3 regions of the Wenzhouxiangella sp. AB-CW3 genome follow, and region 1 is predicted to be linked to each of the others. Evidence: riboswitches for the same ligand, from Rfam matches in the RefSeq annotation. Region 1 holds a riboswitch; each other region holds the start of a gene.
The links. A riboswitch is a leader RNA that binds a small molecule or an ion and turns the genes downstream of it on or off. The one in region 1 is predicted to bind cobalamin.

Region 2: it holds a riboswitch for cobalamin, as region 1 does, so the genes downstream of both, IC757_RS15905 (hypothetical protein) here and IC757_RS14505 (TonB-dependent receptor domain-containing protein) in region 1, are expected to answer to the same signal.
Region 3: it holds a riboswitch for cobalamin, as region 1 does, so the genes downstream of both, IC757_RS15700 (ribonucleoside-diphosphate reductase subunit alpha) here and IC757_RS14505 (TonB-dependent receptor domain-containing protein) in region 1, are expected to answer to the same signal.

Annotation. Positions count from the first base shown of each region.
Region 1 covers NZ_CP061368.1:3,361,551-3,366,216, reverse strand. The annotation lists gene IC757_RS14505 (TonB-dependent receptor domain-containing protein) at 1-1,115, opposite strand, end outside; cobalamin riboswitch at 1,234-1,439, opposite strand; gene IC757_RS14500 (acyl-CoA dehydrogenase) at 1,681-4,161, opposite strand; gene IC757_RS14495 (alpha/beta fold hydrolase) at 4,158-4,666, opposite strand, start outside.
Region 2 covers NZ_CP061368.1:3,684,914-3,689,579, forward strand. The annotation lists gene IC757_RS15895 (EAL domain-containing protein) at 1-1,014, shown strand, start outside; gene IC757_RS15900 (diguanylate cyclase domain-containing protein) at 1,087-3,189, shown strand; cobalamin riboswitch at 3,281-3,514, shown strand; gene IC757_RS15905 (hypothetical protein) at 3,546-3,995, shown strand; gene metE (5-methyltetrahydropteroyltriglutamate--homocysteine S-methyltransferase) at 3,976-4,666, shown strand, end outside.
Region 3 covers NZ_CP061368.1:3,639,273-3,643,938, forward strand. The annotation lists gene IC757_RS15695 (S41 family peptidase) at 1-2,201, shown strand, start outside; cobalamin riboswitch at 2,303-2,519, shown strand; gene IC757_RS15700 (ribonucleoside-diphosphate reductase subunit alpha) at 2,627-4,495, shown strand; gene IC757_RS15705 (ribonucleotide-diphosphate reductase subunit beta) at 4,486-4,666, shown strand, end outside.

The DNA of each region.
Region 1 (4,666 bases):
CCGGCCAGATTGCCGGTCACGGCGCTGCCGAACTGTTCGTCTTCATCAACACGCAGACTGGCCTCCCAGTCGGTACGGTCGCGATGGGCATGCAGTCCGGTCCAGGCACCCACGTTATAGCGGTTCTCGGCCCAGCTGTTGCGGCTAACGCCGGATTCTCGCCAACTGTCCAGGCCGATCAGCCAGAGGGTGTATTCCTCGATCAGGCGCTCGGCCTGCACGCCGGCCTGGACTCGCCGCGTCACTGCCTCGGAAAACCCGAATGGCGTTTCGGTATCCAGCCGGTCGCGGTACATGGCGACTTGGCCCTGCCATTGCCAGGGGCCGTTGCCATCGTGCCGATATTCGGTCTGGATGGCGTAGTTGAGAAAGTCCGACTCACCCTGGTCGAACTCGATTTCGCCGTCGCTGGCGCGCGCACTCCAGCTCAACTGGCCCGGCCCCAGGTCATTGCTGCCACGCAGGTTCAGGCTGAGATTCTCGAACCCGTCATCATCCGGATCGAAGGCAAAGCCGCGCTCGTTCTGTGCCGAAAACCCGTCAACCCGGCGTCCCGCAAGACTCATGCCGAAGGCTTCGCTGCCCCATGAGGCTGACAGCGCCCGGTCGTTGTAGCGGCCGTAGGCTGCACGCACCGATGTGCCTTCGGGCTGGCGGGTGAAGATCTGGATGACGCCACCTATGGCGTCCGATCCGTAGCGCGCCGCGCGCGGACCACGAACGATCTCGATGCGCTCGATGTGGCTGGGGTCGAGGATTTCCCAGGTGAATGACCCGGTGCCCGACGAGGCGGCACGCACGCCGTCGATCAGCACCAGCACATGGTTGGAGTTGGTGCCGCGCATGAAGGTGCTGGTCTGACCACCTGGACCCCCGGCGCGGCTCATGTCGATACCGGCTTCCAGGCGCAGCAGTTCCAGTATGTCGGGCGCCTGGCTGCGCTCGATGGCGGCACGGTCGATGACGCTGACCGAGGCCAGCGGCTGTTCGATCAATTGTTCGCTGCGTGTGGCCGTGACCACGACGGTGTCGTGCTCTGCGTCCTCGGCAACGACATGAAGAGAGGTCAAAAGCAGGCCTGAACCGGCCAGGCCGGCAAAAGTACTTCGTTTCATGGTGTTGTTGGCTCCTCGCGCTCACCCGCGCACTGGTCGGAGAGGGTGGAAGGAGCACGAGAAGCCGTCAGGATATGCACAGGCAACGTCGACCCCGGTCGCCCACCGCAACCCGAATGGTTCATGATCTGGCTCAGGCCGGTCTCCTGACTTTCGGGGATGAACAGTCGTGTCATCCCGGCTGGACCTTCCCCCATCATCCGACGGAGTGGTTGTACCAGCCGCATGTCCGGGCCGAATCACCCTGGGCGTGCCGATTACAGTTGCGGGGGCAGTGCCGGACTTTCACCGGTTTCCCGAAACACCTGATGCCGTGGCTTTTTTCTTGAGTCGCTGACTCGGTGGTCCCAAGTAGCAAGCCGCCATGTTAACCCAATCAGGCCGGTTGGAGCGCGGCAATTGGTGGAGGCCGTGCAGCAGTGAGCGTGCGGGGTCCCGGCTCTTCGGCCGGTAGGACGGTGACTGGGGGTGGGCGATGCAGGATCGAGCCTGTGAGGTCCCGGCGCGGTGGCCGGGGCGACGTTGAGGAGATGCCAGACGCTGTTGGTGGGGCAGGTTGATCCGGTCAGGCGGCCTTGCGGTCGCCGTTGCGGATCTTCTCGCCGGTGCTGGTCAGGCTGGCCTGGAGCTCTTCGAGCTCGAAGTCATCAACGGTGATGATTTCCATGACGCGCTCGCGTACCGAGGCCAGGAATTCGGCTTCCTTATCGGTTAGCACCTGATTGTTGACCGCCGAGGCAATATGCTCGTCCGAAGTGTACCCGGAGAGCTGTTCGGCCCGCTGGGCCTTGAGCATCTTGCGCTCCAGTGGCTCGGCGGCGATCACGTCGGGCAGCAGTTTTTCCATGACGCCCACCCAGTGGCCGGCGGCATCCGATCGGTAAACCCCGCGGGTGAGGCGGTCGCGCGTTTCCGAAGGCGAGAGCAGCAGCGAGGCCACCTTGTGACCCAGGCGGTCATTGGGTGCCCGCTCGACGCGACCCAGCGGGAAGATGATCATGCGCAGGAACGGGCGCACCCAGGGCATCGGGTAGTTGTCGATCACGCCGCGCAGCGCGGTCTGGATCTTGAAGATGGCATCGTGGAAAGCCCAGGCCAGAATCGGCTGATCGGCAGCCGGGCGGCCCTCGTGCTCAAAGCGCCTGAGCATGGCCGAGCAGATGTAGAGCTGGCTGAGTGCGTCACCCAGGCGACCGGAAATCTTTTCCTTCTGCTTGAGCTTGCCGCCATAGGTGAGCATGGCGATATCGGCCAGGTAGGCAAACGCGGCGCTGTAGCGGCTGAGCTTGCGGTAGTACTTGCGCGTGCGGCGGTCGCCGGGCACGGCGGCAAAACGGGCAAAGCTCAAGCCCAGGATGAAAGCCCGCACGGCATTGGAAATCGAATGACCGATGTGGGCAAACAGCAGCTTGTCGAATTCCCTCAGGCGCTCGTCATCATCCTCGATCTTGAGGGCTTCGAGCTCCTTGAGTACATAGGGGTGGCAGCGGATGGCGCCCTGCCCGAAGATCATCATCGAGCGGGTCAGGATGTTGGCGCCCTCGACCGTGATCCAGATCGGAGCGCCCTGCCAGGCGCGGCCGAGGTAGTTCTTCGGCCCGAGAATGATGCCCTTGCCGCCATGGATGTCCATGGCGTCCTTGATGATGTCGCGGCTCTGCTCGGTGCAGTGGTACTTGGCGATGGCGCCCGGCACGGCCGGTTTCTCGCCGTCGTCGACTGCCGATGCGGTCTGGCGGCTCAGGGCGCTGATGGCGTAGGTATGGCCGGCCATGCGCGCCAGGGCTTCCTCGACGCCTTCGAAGCGGCCGATGGGCAGGTTGAATTGCTTGCGGATGCGGGCATAGGCGCCGGTGACCAGGGTGGCGGACTTGGCCCCGCCGGAGGTCGAGGAAGGCAGTGAAATGGCCCGGCCCACCGAAAGCGATTCGATCAGCATGCGCCAGCCATTGCCGGCATGCTCGACGCCACCGAGCAGGGTATCGAGCGGCACGAACACGTCCTTGCCAACGATCGGCCCGTTGGGGAACGGGTTGTTGAGCGGGAAGTGGCGCCGGCCAATCTCCATGCCCGGCGTGTCGGCGGGCAACAGCGCCACGGAAATGCCGATGTCTTCGGTATCGCCGATCAGGCCGTCGGGGTCGTACAGGCGGAAGGCCAGACCGACCACGGTGGCACAGGGCGCCAGGGTGATGTAGCGCTTTTCGAAGTTGAGCTTGATACCCAGCACCTGCTTGCCGTCGACCTTCTTCTTGCAGACGATGCCGAAGTCGGAAATCGAGGTGGCATCGGAGCCAGCGGTGGTGCTGGTCAGGCCGAAACACGGGATTTCCTCGCCGGTGGCCAGGCGCGGCAGGTAGTGATCCTTCTGTTCATCGGTGCCGTAATGCAGCAGCAGCTCGGCCGGGCCCAGGGAGTTGGGTACGGCGATGATGGAGCCGACCTGTGAACTCATGCCGCCGACTTTCTCGAGCACGGCCCGGTGGGCAACGGCGGAAAACCCGAGGCCGCCGTATTCCTTCGGGATGATCATGCCGAAGTACTTGTTCTTGCGCAGGTGGTCCCAGACCTCGTCGGACACCCCGGCGCGGTAGTGCGAGAACTCCCAGTCGTTGATCATGCCGCACAGTTCTTCGACTGGACCGTCGAGAAAGGCCTGTTCGTCCGTGCTCAGTTCATGCAGGGGTTTCTTGATGAAGCGGTTCCAGCGCGGATTGCCGGTAAACAGTTCGCCCTCGAACCCCACGGTCCCGGCTTCCAGGGCAATGCGCTCGGTTTCCGAGATCTGCGGTGTCATCTTCTCGAAGCCCTTGAGGATGGGCCCGGTGATGAACTCGCGTCGCCAGGGGCGGTGATTGAGCGGAATGGCGACTGCCAGGAACAGCAGCCAGAACAGCGTCAGCAGGATCCAGCCCGGCTGCCCGGCGATGGAAAAGCTCAGCAGCACGATCGCGGTGGCGATGGACCAGGTCAGAAAGGATGTCTTGAAATAGGCGCATCCCAGGCCGACCGCCAGAAGGGCCAGCAGGAACAGCACGGTGGTCATGATTGTTGCGCTCCTCGGGAGGCCATGCGCTTCAGAAACGGGGCCACGGCACCCATGAAGTGTTCATTGTTGTCACCGGCCACCATGTGGGTTGCGTCGGCGACGGTTGCTTTCTCGGCATTGGGGGCCAGCTTGAGGAACTCCTCGATATGCTCCTCGCCGATCATCTCGCTCTGGCTGCCGGCCACCAGCAGGGTCGGAATCTTGAGCCGGCGGGTGGCCGACTTCAGGCGCGATTGCAGGTTGGCACTTTTCTCGGCCAGGGCCAGCATGGCCGGATCCCAGTGCCAGTACCAGCGCCCGTCCGAGCCCTGGCGAAGGTTGCGGGTCAGGCCATCACTCTTGCCGCCACGACGACGATGCGGCAGAAAGCCGCGTACCGATTCGGTGGCCTCCTCGAGCGTGGCGAAACCCTTGGGGTTCTGTCGCATGAAGGCGATCATGGCGTCAACGCCACGATCGTCCCAGCGCGGGGCGATATCGACCAGAACCAGTGCCTCGAGAT
Region 2 (4,666 bases), 320 kb from region 1:
ATCATGGCAGCGATTACCGCACCTGTCGAACTGCGGGGGCAACGGCTGAGCATACAGGCCAGCATTGGAATCACCCTCATGCCGGATGACGATCAGGACCAGGAACGACTGCTGCGCAACGCAGACCTGGCCATGTACGAAGCCAAGGCCGCTGGCAAGAACACCTTCCGATTTTTCGAGCCGGCCATGTCGGCTGCCATTTCCGACACACTCCGATTGCGCTCCGAACTGGCCGATGCTGTAGAGCGGGATGCACTGGAGGCCTGGTACCAGCCCATCTACCGCCTGAATGACGGTCGGCTGATTGGCCTGGAAACCCTGGTGCGATGGCAGCATCCCGAACGCGGCATGCTGCCGCCGGGCCAGTTCCTTTCTCTGGCCGAGCGCTTCAAGCTGATCGGTCGAATTGATCGTCAGATGATTTCCCGCGCTTGCCGGATACTGGTGTCCTGGTCTCCCGCCCGGACTCCCGGGTTCCTGATGGCCGTCAATCTGTCAGCCAGCGACCTGTATGACGCCGAGCATGTGCTGGCACTGATCAGGGACACGCAGAAAAGCGGCGGCGAGAGTGGCGAACGACTGTGCTTCGAGATTACCGAGACAGCACTGATGGAAGACATGCCAACAGCCATCAAGCACCTGCACCTGATCAAGCGACGCCTGCCCGGCATCAGTATTGCCATTGACGACTTTGGCAGCGGCTACTCTTCGCTGAATTATCTTCGACAACTGCCGGTCGACACACTGAAGATCGATCGTCGCTTCATTGCCGACCTGCGCACCGACCAGACCAGCGGTCAAGCCATTGTGCGCGCCATCATCGGCCTTGCCCACAACCTGGACATGCGGGTGGTGGCCGAAGGAATCGAGAACGCCCGCCAGTATCAATTGCTCAGGGACATGGGCTGCGAGCTGGCCCAGGGCTTTCTGATGGGTCGACCGGTTCCCTCCAATGAACTCAGACAGCTGGCGCTCGAGTTCGATTCATCGGCCAGCCATGTTTCAGAAACGTGAACCAGTTCAAGGCACTGGAGCCTTCGTTCCAGCTAGAATGACGGGTTGAATTCGCCAGGAGGCGGAGAATACATGACGGACGGATCGAACACTTGCTGGCAGAGACTCTGGCAGTTGACAGGTCTGGCACTGGCGTTATGTTGCAGTATTGCGGCCATGTCCGATGATGGGGAATATGCACTGGAGTCCAGGCTGGACGACTACCTGTTGCTGCTGGATCGACCGGACACCGACCGCGAAACCAGTCACTCGGCCATCCGTGCCATCATCGATGACTTCACCGAAACCACGCCGGCCGCAACTCAGGTTCGTGCACTGGGATATCTTGTCCTGCACCAGGTCTTTCATGGCGATTTGGATGCCGCGGAGATCACGGCGCAAACCCTCATCGAGGTTGCCGAAAACGACGACGACATCCAGGCATTGAGCGAAGCGCTGGGCTTTCGGATGGAAGCACTGATGGCCACCGGGGAGCTTTCAGAGGCCTTGCTGCTGGCGCCCCGGGCCGAGCAGACACTGACCGAGGTTCGCGACCCGCGCGTGCGCTACTACGTGCACAATGTACTGGGAAGACTGCTGCGCCAGGTCAGTCAGTTCGAGGAGGCCATGGCGCATTTTCTGGCCGCCCACGACGCTCAGCTGGAATCGGACGACCCACGCTCGCCGCTGCGCAGGCAGTTTCTCAACGTCAACATGGCCTATCTTCAGGCCGAGCTGCGCAACCACGAGACGGCTTTGGACATGGTGGAGCGCGCAATCGAGCAGGCCACTGAAATCGGCATCGATCATTCCATCCCCGAACTACTGCTCTTTCGCGGCTACCTGGAGAATCACCTGGAACGGTTCGATGACTCCATCCACACGCATGAACAGGCATGGAAGCTGGCCCTGGAGTACGACCAGGCCAGCGTGGTTCTCAACAGCATGAACAACATCGGCTCGGCCCTGGTGCACCTGGGCCGCTACGATGAAGCGAAAGCCATCATGCAGGAAGCACTGATCGAAGCTCGCGAACAGGAGGCAGAAGTCACGGCAGACCTGCTGGATTTCAACCTGGGCTACATCGCCGTCATGCAGGGGCAGCACGATGATGGCCTGGCTCGCCTGGAAGATGCGAAAGAGCGGCTTGAAGCGCAGTACACCCGTTCGCAGTTTTCGGCCCTGCTCGACTACGTGGCCCGCGCCTATCAGGAAGCCGCGCACTACCCGCAAGCCATTTCGGTATTGAAGCAGCAGCGCAGTCTGAACGAGGCGTTGTTTCGCAGCGAACGGGAACGCAGCCTCAGCGAACTTCAGACCCGCTACGAGGCGCAGGAGCAGGCCACGCAGATCGAACTGCTCGAGCAACGCAATGCACTTCAGGAAGAAATGATCGAGAACCAGCGTTTGCAGCAGCGCATCGCCATACTGTTCGTGCTGGTCGTACTGATGGGTCTGGTACTGCTCTGGCTGGCCTGGCGTGCGGCACGGCAGGCCAACCGCAGCCTGAAGGTGGCCAACCGGCAATTGGAATACCAGTCGCGGCATGATCCGCTGACCGGCCTGCTCAATCGGCGCCTGTTCCATGAAAGGATGCTTGATCGCAGCGAAACGGCCACGGATCGCCGTGACGACGATCTCCCGGATGCCATACTGCTGCTGGATGTGGATCACTTCAAGCGCATCAATGACCGGCACGGCCACAGCACCGGAGATGCCGTGCTGGTGGAGTTAGCCCGCAGACTGGAAGCACTGACCCGCGAATCGGACATGGTTGTGCGATGGGGCGGAGAGGAGTTGCTGATGTATCTGCGCCAGATGGATCCCGATTGCCTGCCGGGTTACGCGCGGAAGGTGCTGTCTGCCATTGGTGAGCAGCCGGTTGTTCACGACGGCAGGTCAGTCCAGGTCACCGCAACCGGCGGCTTTGTCACCTTGCCCCTCGCCGGAGCCGAAGAACACAATATCGGCTGGGAAAAGGCGCTGCAGATTGCCGATCTGGCGCTGTACATGGGCAAGACCCAGGGCCGCAACCAGGCCGTTGGAGTTCTCGGCCTGGAAGTGTCGCTGGAAACGGTTGGCCAAACGTTGCAGACGGATCTGGCCGGCGCCATTGAGAAGGGCTGGGTCAATGCCGTCACGCTGCAGGGCCCCCGCACTACCAAGTCGTCCAACGATTGGGGAGCCTCTGAGTAACTCTGCGCGGAGGGCGTTTCTGCCTAAAAAGCCGCCGACCGTGTGGTGCGTTCCGGGCGTAAGCCAAAGCCCAAACTGCTGCTCGCAGATGCCCTATACTGACCGTGATGGTTCTCATGTCCGGCGGCACATTGCCGGCCTGGGATGAAAAGGGAATTCGGTGCGCCGGCAACCATTCCGGCTATTCCGAAGCTGCCCCCGCAACTGTAAGTGGTTCGGGCGCTCCATGACGCCACTGACCGGTCGACCCCCTCGGCCGGATGGGAAGGCGGAGCTGCTCCAAACACCACGAGCCAGGAGACCTGCCATCACGTCAAACCCGAAACAACCAGCGGAGGGCTGGTGGAGGTGCATGCATGAAGTCTCCGTCAAACGGCGACGGGTTCGGATCGAACGCGTCCCGGCAATCTCGGCAAGTGGACACGCTGGCATCGCGCCGCGCGCCCGGTGAGCCCGATGGACTGTCCCGACAGCAAGCGGCCCGGTGGCCGAATGGTTCCTCACGCGACGACCGCGAGGATGTATTGCTGCGGGCACTGCATGGCGATTTCGCTGATGCCGATGCGGAAGACCTGATCCTGGCCTGGCTGTTCCTGCAGCCGGATTCACCCGGAACAGTCCCGGCCGCCCGCCGGCTGCTGGCCGCATTGCGTCGCGATATCTCCCCAATCCTGGCGACACCTCGCAACCGTCGTCTGCTGGTGCTTCTGGAAACCATTGCCGGAGCGCAAACCACCCCGAATGCCCGGGGCAGAATCCGGCACCATCAGCACTACGGAGAACCCCATGACGATACAAGCAACTAATCTCGGCTTTCCACGCATTGGCGCACGCCGCGAACTCAAGAAAGCCACTGAAGGCTACTGGTCGGGGCGGCTGGAAGACGGCGAGCTGAAAGACATCGGTCGCGAGTTAAGAAAAAGGCACTGGTCATTGCAGGCCGAATGCGGCCTGGACGTCATTCCGTCCAATGATTTTTCCTATTATGACCAGGTGCTGGACATGATCGCCATGCTCGGCGCCATACCCGAGCGCTTCGCCGATATTGGCGATGGTAAGGATTTGACCACCTACTTCGCCATGGCGCGGGGCACCGACCAGGCGCCGGCGATGGAAATGACCAAGTGGTTCGATACCAATTACCACTACATCGTGCCGGAGTTCTGCCACGACCAGCACTTCAGCCTGTCATCCAGCAAGGCCATCGACGAGTTCCTTGAGGCGCGGGAACTCGGCATCCACACACGACCGGTGCTGATCGGGCCGGTGAGTTTCCTGTTACTGGGAAAGCTGCGTGACGAGCCGTGCCGCCCACTTGATCTGCTTCAGCGCCTGCTGCCCGTCTACCGCGAGCTGCTCCAGCGCCTGGTCGCTGCAGGGGCCGACTGGGTTCAGATCGACGAACCCTTTCTGGCGATGGATCTCGATGAATCGGCCCGAGACGCGTTTCAGCAAGCCTACGACGGCCTGGCCGGGT
Region 3 (4,666 bases), 280 kb from region 1:
GGGAATACACTGCGCTGTGGTCGCCTGATGGCGAAGAGATTGCCTGGGTTGTCGAGTCCCGGGAGGGCCAGACCCTTGTCGTGACCGACCAGCGCGGCATGGGTGATGCTCGCGAATACGAACTGGGGCCGGACTTCTATCGACTGCAGGCCTGGGATGCCGACAATGGCCGCATCGTGTTCACCGACAATCTTCTCGGCCTGCACGCAATCAGCCTGGATGACGGCCAGGTCACCGAGATCGACCGCCAGTCGCGTCAGGGGGGTTACGATGTCGCGCTGTCGCCAGACGGCCAGTGGCTGGCCTATACCCGCCGCGCCAGCAACTATTTCAGAGACCTGGTGCTCTATCACTTCGATGACGAGCGCTCGGTCACCGTGACCGATGGCATGGCCGACGTGGCCTCGCCGGCATTCAGTCGCGACGGCAAATTTCTCTATCTGGCCGCATCGACCAACAGCGGTCCGCGCCAGTTTTCGCTGGACATGTCCAGCCAGGAGCGACCGTACCGCGCCGGGCTGTATGCCCTGGTGCTCGAGGCCGACGGCGAGTCGCCACTGGCCCCGCGCACCGGCGACGAGGAAGCCGGGAGCGACACCAACAAGGACAATGACGACGCTGACGAAGCACGCGGCGTCAACATCGACCTGGACGGACTGTTTTCCCGCAAGGTCGCCCTGCCGGTCGAGAAGGGCAACCATGGCAACCTGACTGTGGCCGCCGATGGCAGCCTGTACTGGATGCAGCGTGCCCAGCCAGGGGCGACGGTGGAGCCGCCGGGAGAGTCGGTGGTGCGTTATCACCGCCTCAGGCGCTTCGACTTCGACGAACGCAGCGCCAGCCGGGTCTACTCCGGCCTGCAGAGCTATAACATGAGCGCGGGCGGGGAACATGTCCTGGTTCGCCGCGACAACGGCCAGCTGGCCGTGGGCCGCACCGGCGACCGCCTCAGTCCGGATAATCTCGATCTGTCGGGCCTGCGCATGCACGTCGATCCGCGCGCCGAATGGGCACAGATCTTCGACGAGGGCTGGCGCTTCCAGCGCGACTATTTCTACGCGGAAAACCTGCATGGACTGGACTGGGACGCTGTCTATGAACAGTATCGTCCCCTGCTCGACCATGTCGGGCGACGCGAGGACCTCAACGACCTGATGGTCGAGATGATTGCCGAACTCATGGCCGGCCACAACCGGGTCAGTGGCGGCGATGTTCATCGGCCCAACGGACCCAGCGGCGGCCTGCTCGGCGCCAACTTCAGCGTCGCCAACAACCGCTGGCGCATCGATCGCATCTACACCGGCGAAGCCTGGAACCCCTTTGTCGACAGCCCGCTGGCCAAGCCCGGTCAGAGCGCCCGGGAAGGCGAGTACATCCTGGCCATCGATGGTCGCGACCTGAGTGCATCGGACAACCTGTTTGCCCGCCTGCAGGACACCGCCGGCAAGCAGATCGTGCTGACCGTCGGGCCCGACGCCGGGGGCGATGATGCCCGCGAAATCGTGGTCGAGCCGGTGTCCTCGGAAAACGGCATGCGTCTGTGGCACTGGGTCGAGAAGAATCGCCGCCTGGTCGACGAAGCCACCGATGGACGGGTCGGTTACATCTACCTGCCCAACACCGCCGGCCCGGGCTACACCTTCTTCAACCGCATGTTCCATGCCCAGCTTGACCGCGAAGCCCTGATCATCGACGAACGCGCCAACGGGGGCGGCCAGGCGGCCAACTACATCGTCGAGGTTCTCAGCCGCCGTCATCTGTCGAACTGGGTCTATCGCCAGGGTGAAATGTCCACCACGCCCATGGGCGCGCTGCACGGACCAAAGCTGATGATGATCGACCAGGATGCCGGCTCGGGCGGCGACTTCCTGCCCTACGCCTTCCGCGAACTCGAGATCGGCCCGCTGCTGGGCACCCGCACCTGGGGCGGCCTGATCGGCATCTTTTCCAATCCCCCGTTTGTCGATGGCGGCGTGATGACCGTGCCGCACTTCCGTTTTGTCGATGTCGACAACAACTGGTCGGTCGAGAACGAGGGCGTGGCCCCCGACATTCATGTCGAGCTCGACCCGGCCGCGACCAACGCCGGGCGCGACAGCCAGCTCGAACGTGCCATCGAGGAAATCCTGGACATGCTCGAGGACTACCGGGACGATATTCCGCGCGAAGCCCCGCCCCTGCCGACCCGGCCGGGGCACTGAGCCCGATACCGGAGCGAACGGCCGCCCTCCCTGGCCGTTCGCTCCGGGTCCTTTGCCTGCCCCGGGCAATTCAGAGGACTTGACCGAATCCCGCCCCTGGCCCAATATATGGGCACCACGGTGCCCCAGAACACAAGATATGGGGCTAAGAGGGAATTCGGTGCCGATGGCCAGCCCATCCATTCCGAAGCTGTCCCCGCAACTGTAGGCGGCGAGCCCGCCGGACCCACACGCCACTGGTGGTCGCACCGGGAAGGCGGTCCGGACCCGGGCCATGACCCGCAAGCCAGGAAACCTGCCGTGGCGCATGCAACAGCAACCGGGCGGGGCCTCCCGGCGGCGGTGGATTGCGGCTCGTCAATGCCGCCAGTCCTTCCGACCCCATGAGCCAACCCCGCCTCCGAAAGACTGCAACGGAGGATTGTATGAACCAGTTGGCTTCCGCGCTGACCCCGCCGAGCACCGAACGTGCCCGTCGTGCCCCTGTTCCCGCTCCGCTGGGACCCCGCCCCGCACCCGAATCACTGCGCCTCGATCCCCGCGGCGACGAGCGCCTGACCGCCTTCGGACTGCAGACGCTCAAGGACCGCTACCTGCTGCCCGGCGAAACGCCGCAGGACATGTTCGCCCGGGTCGCCTGCGCCTATGCCGACGACGCCGAACACGCCCAGCGCCTGTACGATTACATGTCGCGCCTGTGGTTCATGCCGGCCACGCCCATCCTGTCCAATGGCGGGACCCGGCGTGGCCTGCCGATCTCCTGTTTCCTCAACTCGGTGTCGGATTCGCTCGAAGGCATTGTCGGCACCTGGAACGAAAACGTCTGGCTGGCCGCCAACGGGGGTGGCATCGGCACCTACTGGGGCCAGGTCCGTTCGATTGGTGAGCAGGTCAAAGGCAGCGGCCAGACATCGGGCATCATGCCCTTCGTGCACGTCATGGACGGACTGACACTGGCCATCTCCCAGGGCTCGCTCAGGCGCGGGTCGGCCGCCGTGTATCTCGACATTCACCATCCCGAGATCGAGGAGTTCCTGGAAATTCGCAAGCCCTCGGGCGACTTCAACCGCAAGGCGCTGAACCTGCACCACGGCATCAATGTCACCGACGAGTTCATGCAGGCGGTCACCGATGGCCGGGAATTCGGCCTCAGGAGCCCGAAAACCGGCGAGGTGCTGCGCCATGTCGATGCCCGCAGCCTGTGGCAACGCATCCTGGAGACCCGCCTGCAGACCGGCGAGCCCTACCTGCTGTTCATCGACACGGTCAACCGCGACATGGCCGCGCACCAGAAGTCGCTGGGCCTGAAGGTCTCGACCTCCAACCTGTGCTCGGAGATCACCCTGCCCACCGGAACCGATACCGATGGCCAGGAGCGAACCGCCGTATGCTGCCTGTCATCACTCAACATCGAGACCTGGGATCAGTGGCATGGCGACGATGACTTCATCGAGGATGTCGCCCGCTTTCTCGACAACGTGCTCACGCATTTCATCGAGTCGGCGCCCGAGCAGATGGCGCGTGCCCACTACTCTGCACTTCGGGAGCGCTCGATCGGACTGGGCGTCATGGGCTTCCATTCCTTTCTTCAGGCGCGCGGCATTCCCCTGGAATCGGCACCGGCCAAGTCCTGGAACCTGAAGATCTTCCGTCATATCCGCTCGGCCATGGATGCCGCATCGACTGCCCTGGCCGAGGAACGTGGCCCGTGCCCGGATGCGCTGGCCGCCGGCGCCCGTGAACGCTTCAGTCACAAGCTCGCCATCGCGCCGACGGCCTCGATATCCATCATCTGCGGCGGCGTCAGCGCCTGCATCGAGCCGGCACCGGCCAACATCTACACGCACAAGACCCTGTCGGGATCATTCACCGTGCGCAACCGCCACCTGCAGACGCTGCTGGCCGAGCGCGGGCAGGACACACCGGACACCTGGGCATCGATTCTCGAGCACGAGGGTTCGGTGCAACACCTGGACTGCCTGGACGAAGACGAGAAGCTGGTGTTTCGCACCGCCTTCGAGATCGATCAGCGCTGGATCATCGAACTGGCCGCCGATCGCGCACCGCTGATCTGCCAGAGCCAGTCGCTGAACCTGTTCCTGCCGGGCAACATCGACAAATGGGACCTGCACATGCTGCACTGGTCGGCCTGGAAGCGCGGCATAAAGAGCCTGTACTACTGCCGCTCAAAGGCCATTCAGCGCGCCGGCTTTGCCGGCCAGCTCGGTGCCGCCGAACACACCGGTGGCCAGCAGCCGGCCACCGACTACGAGGAGTGCCTGGCATGTCAGTGATCGACCCCAACACCAATCCACGCAAGCTGCTCGGTACCGGCCGGGTCGGCCTGCTCGAGTCGACCGGCACCTACGATGTCGAACGCTACGGCTGGGCCTACGAATTCTGGAAACGCCAGCAGCAGACCCACTGGATGGGCGAGGAAGTACCGCTGGGCGATGACATCAAGG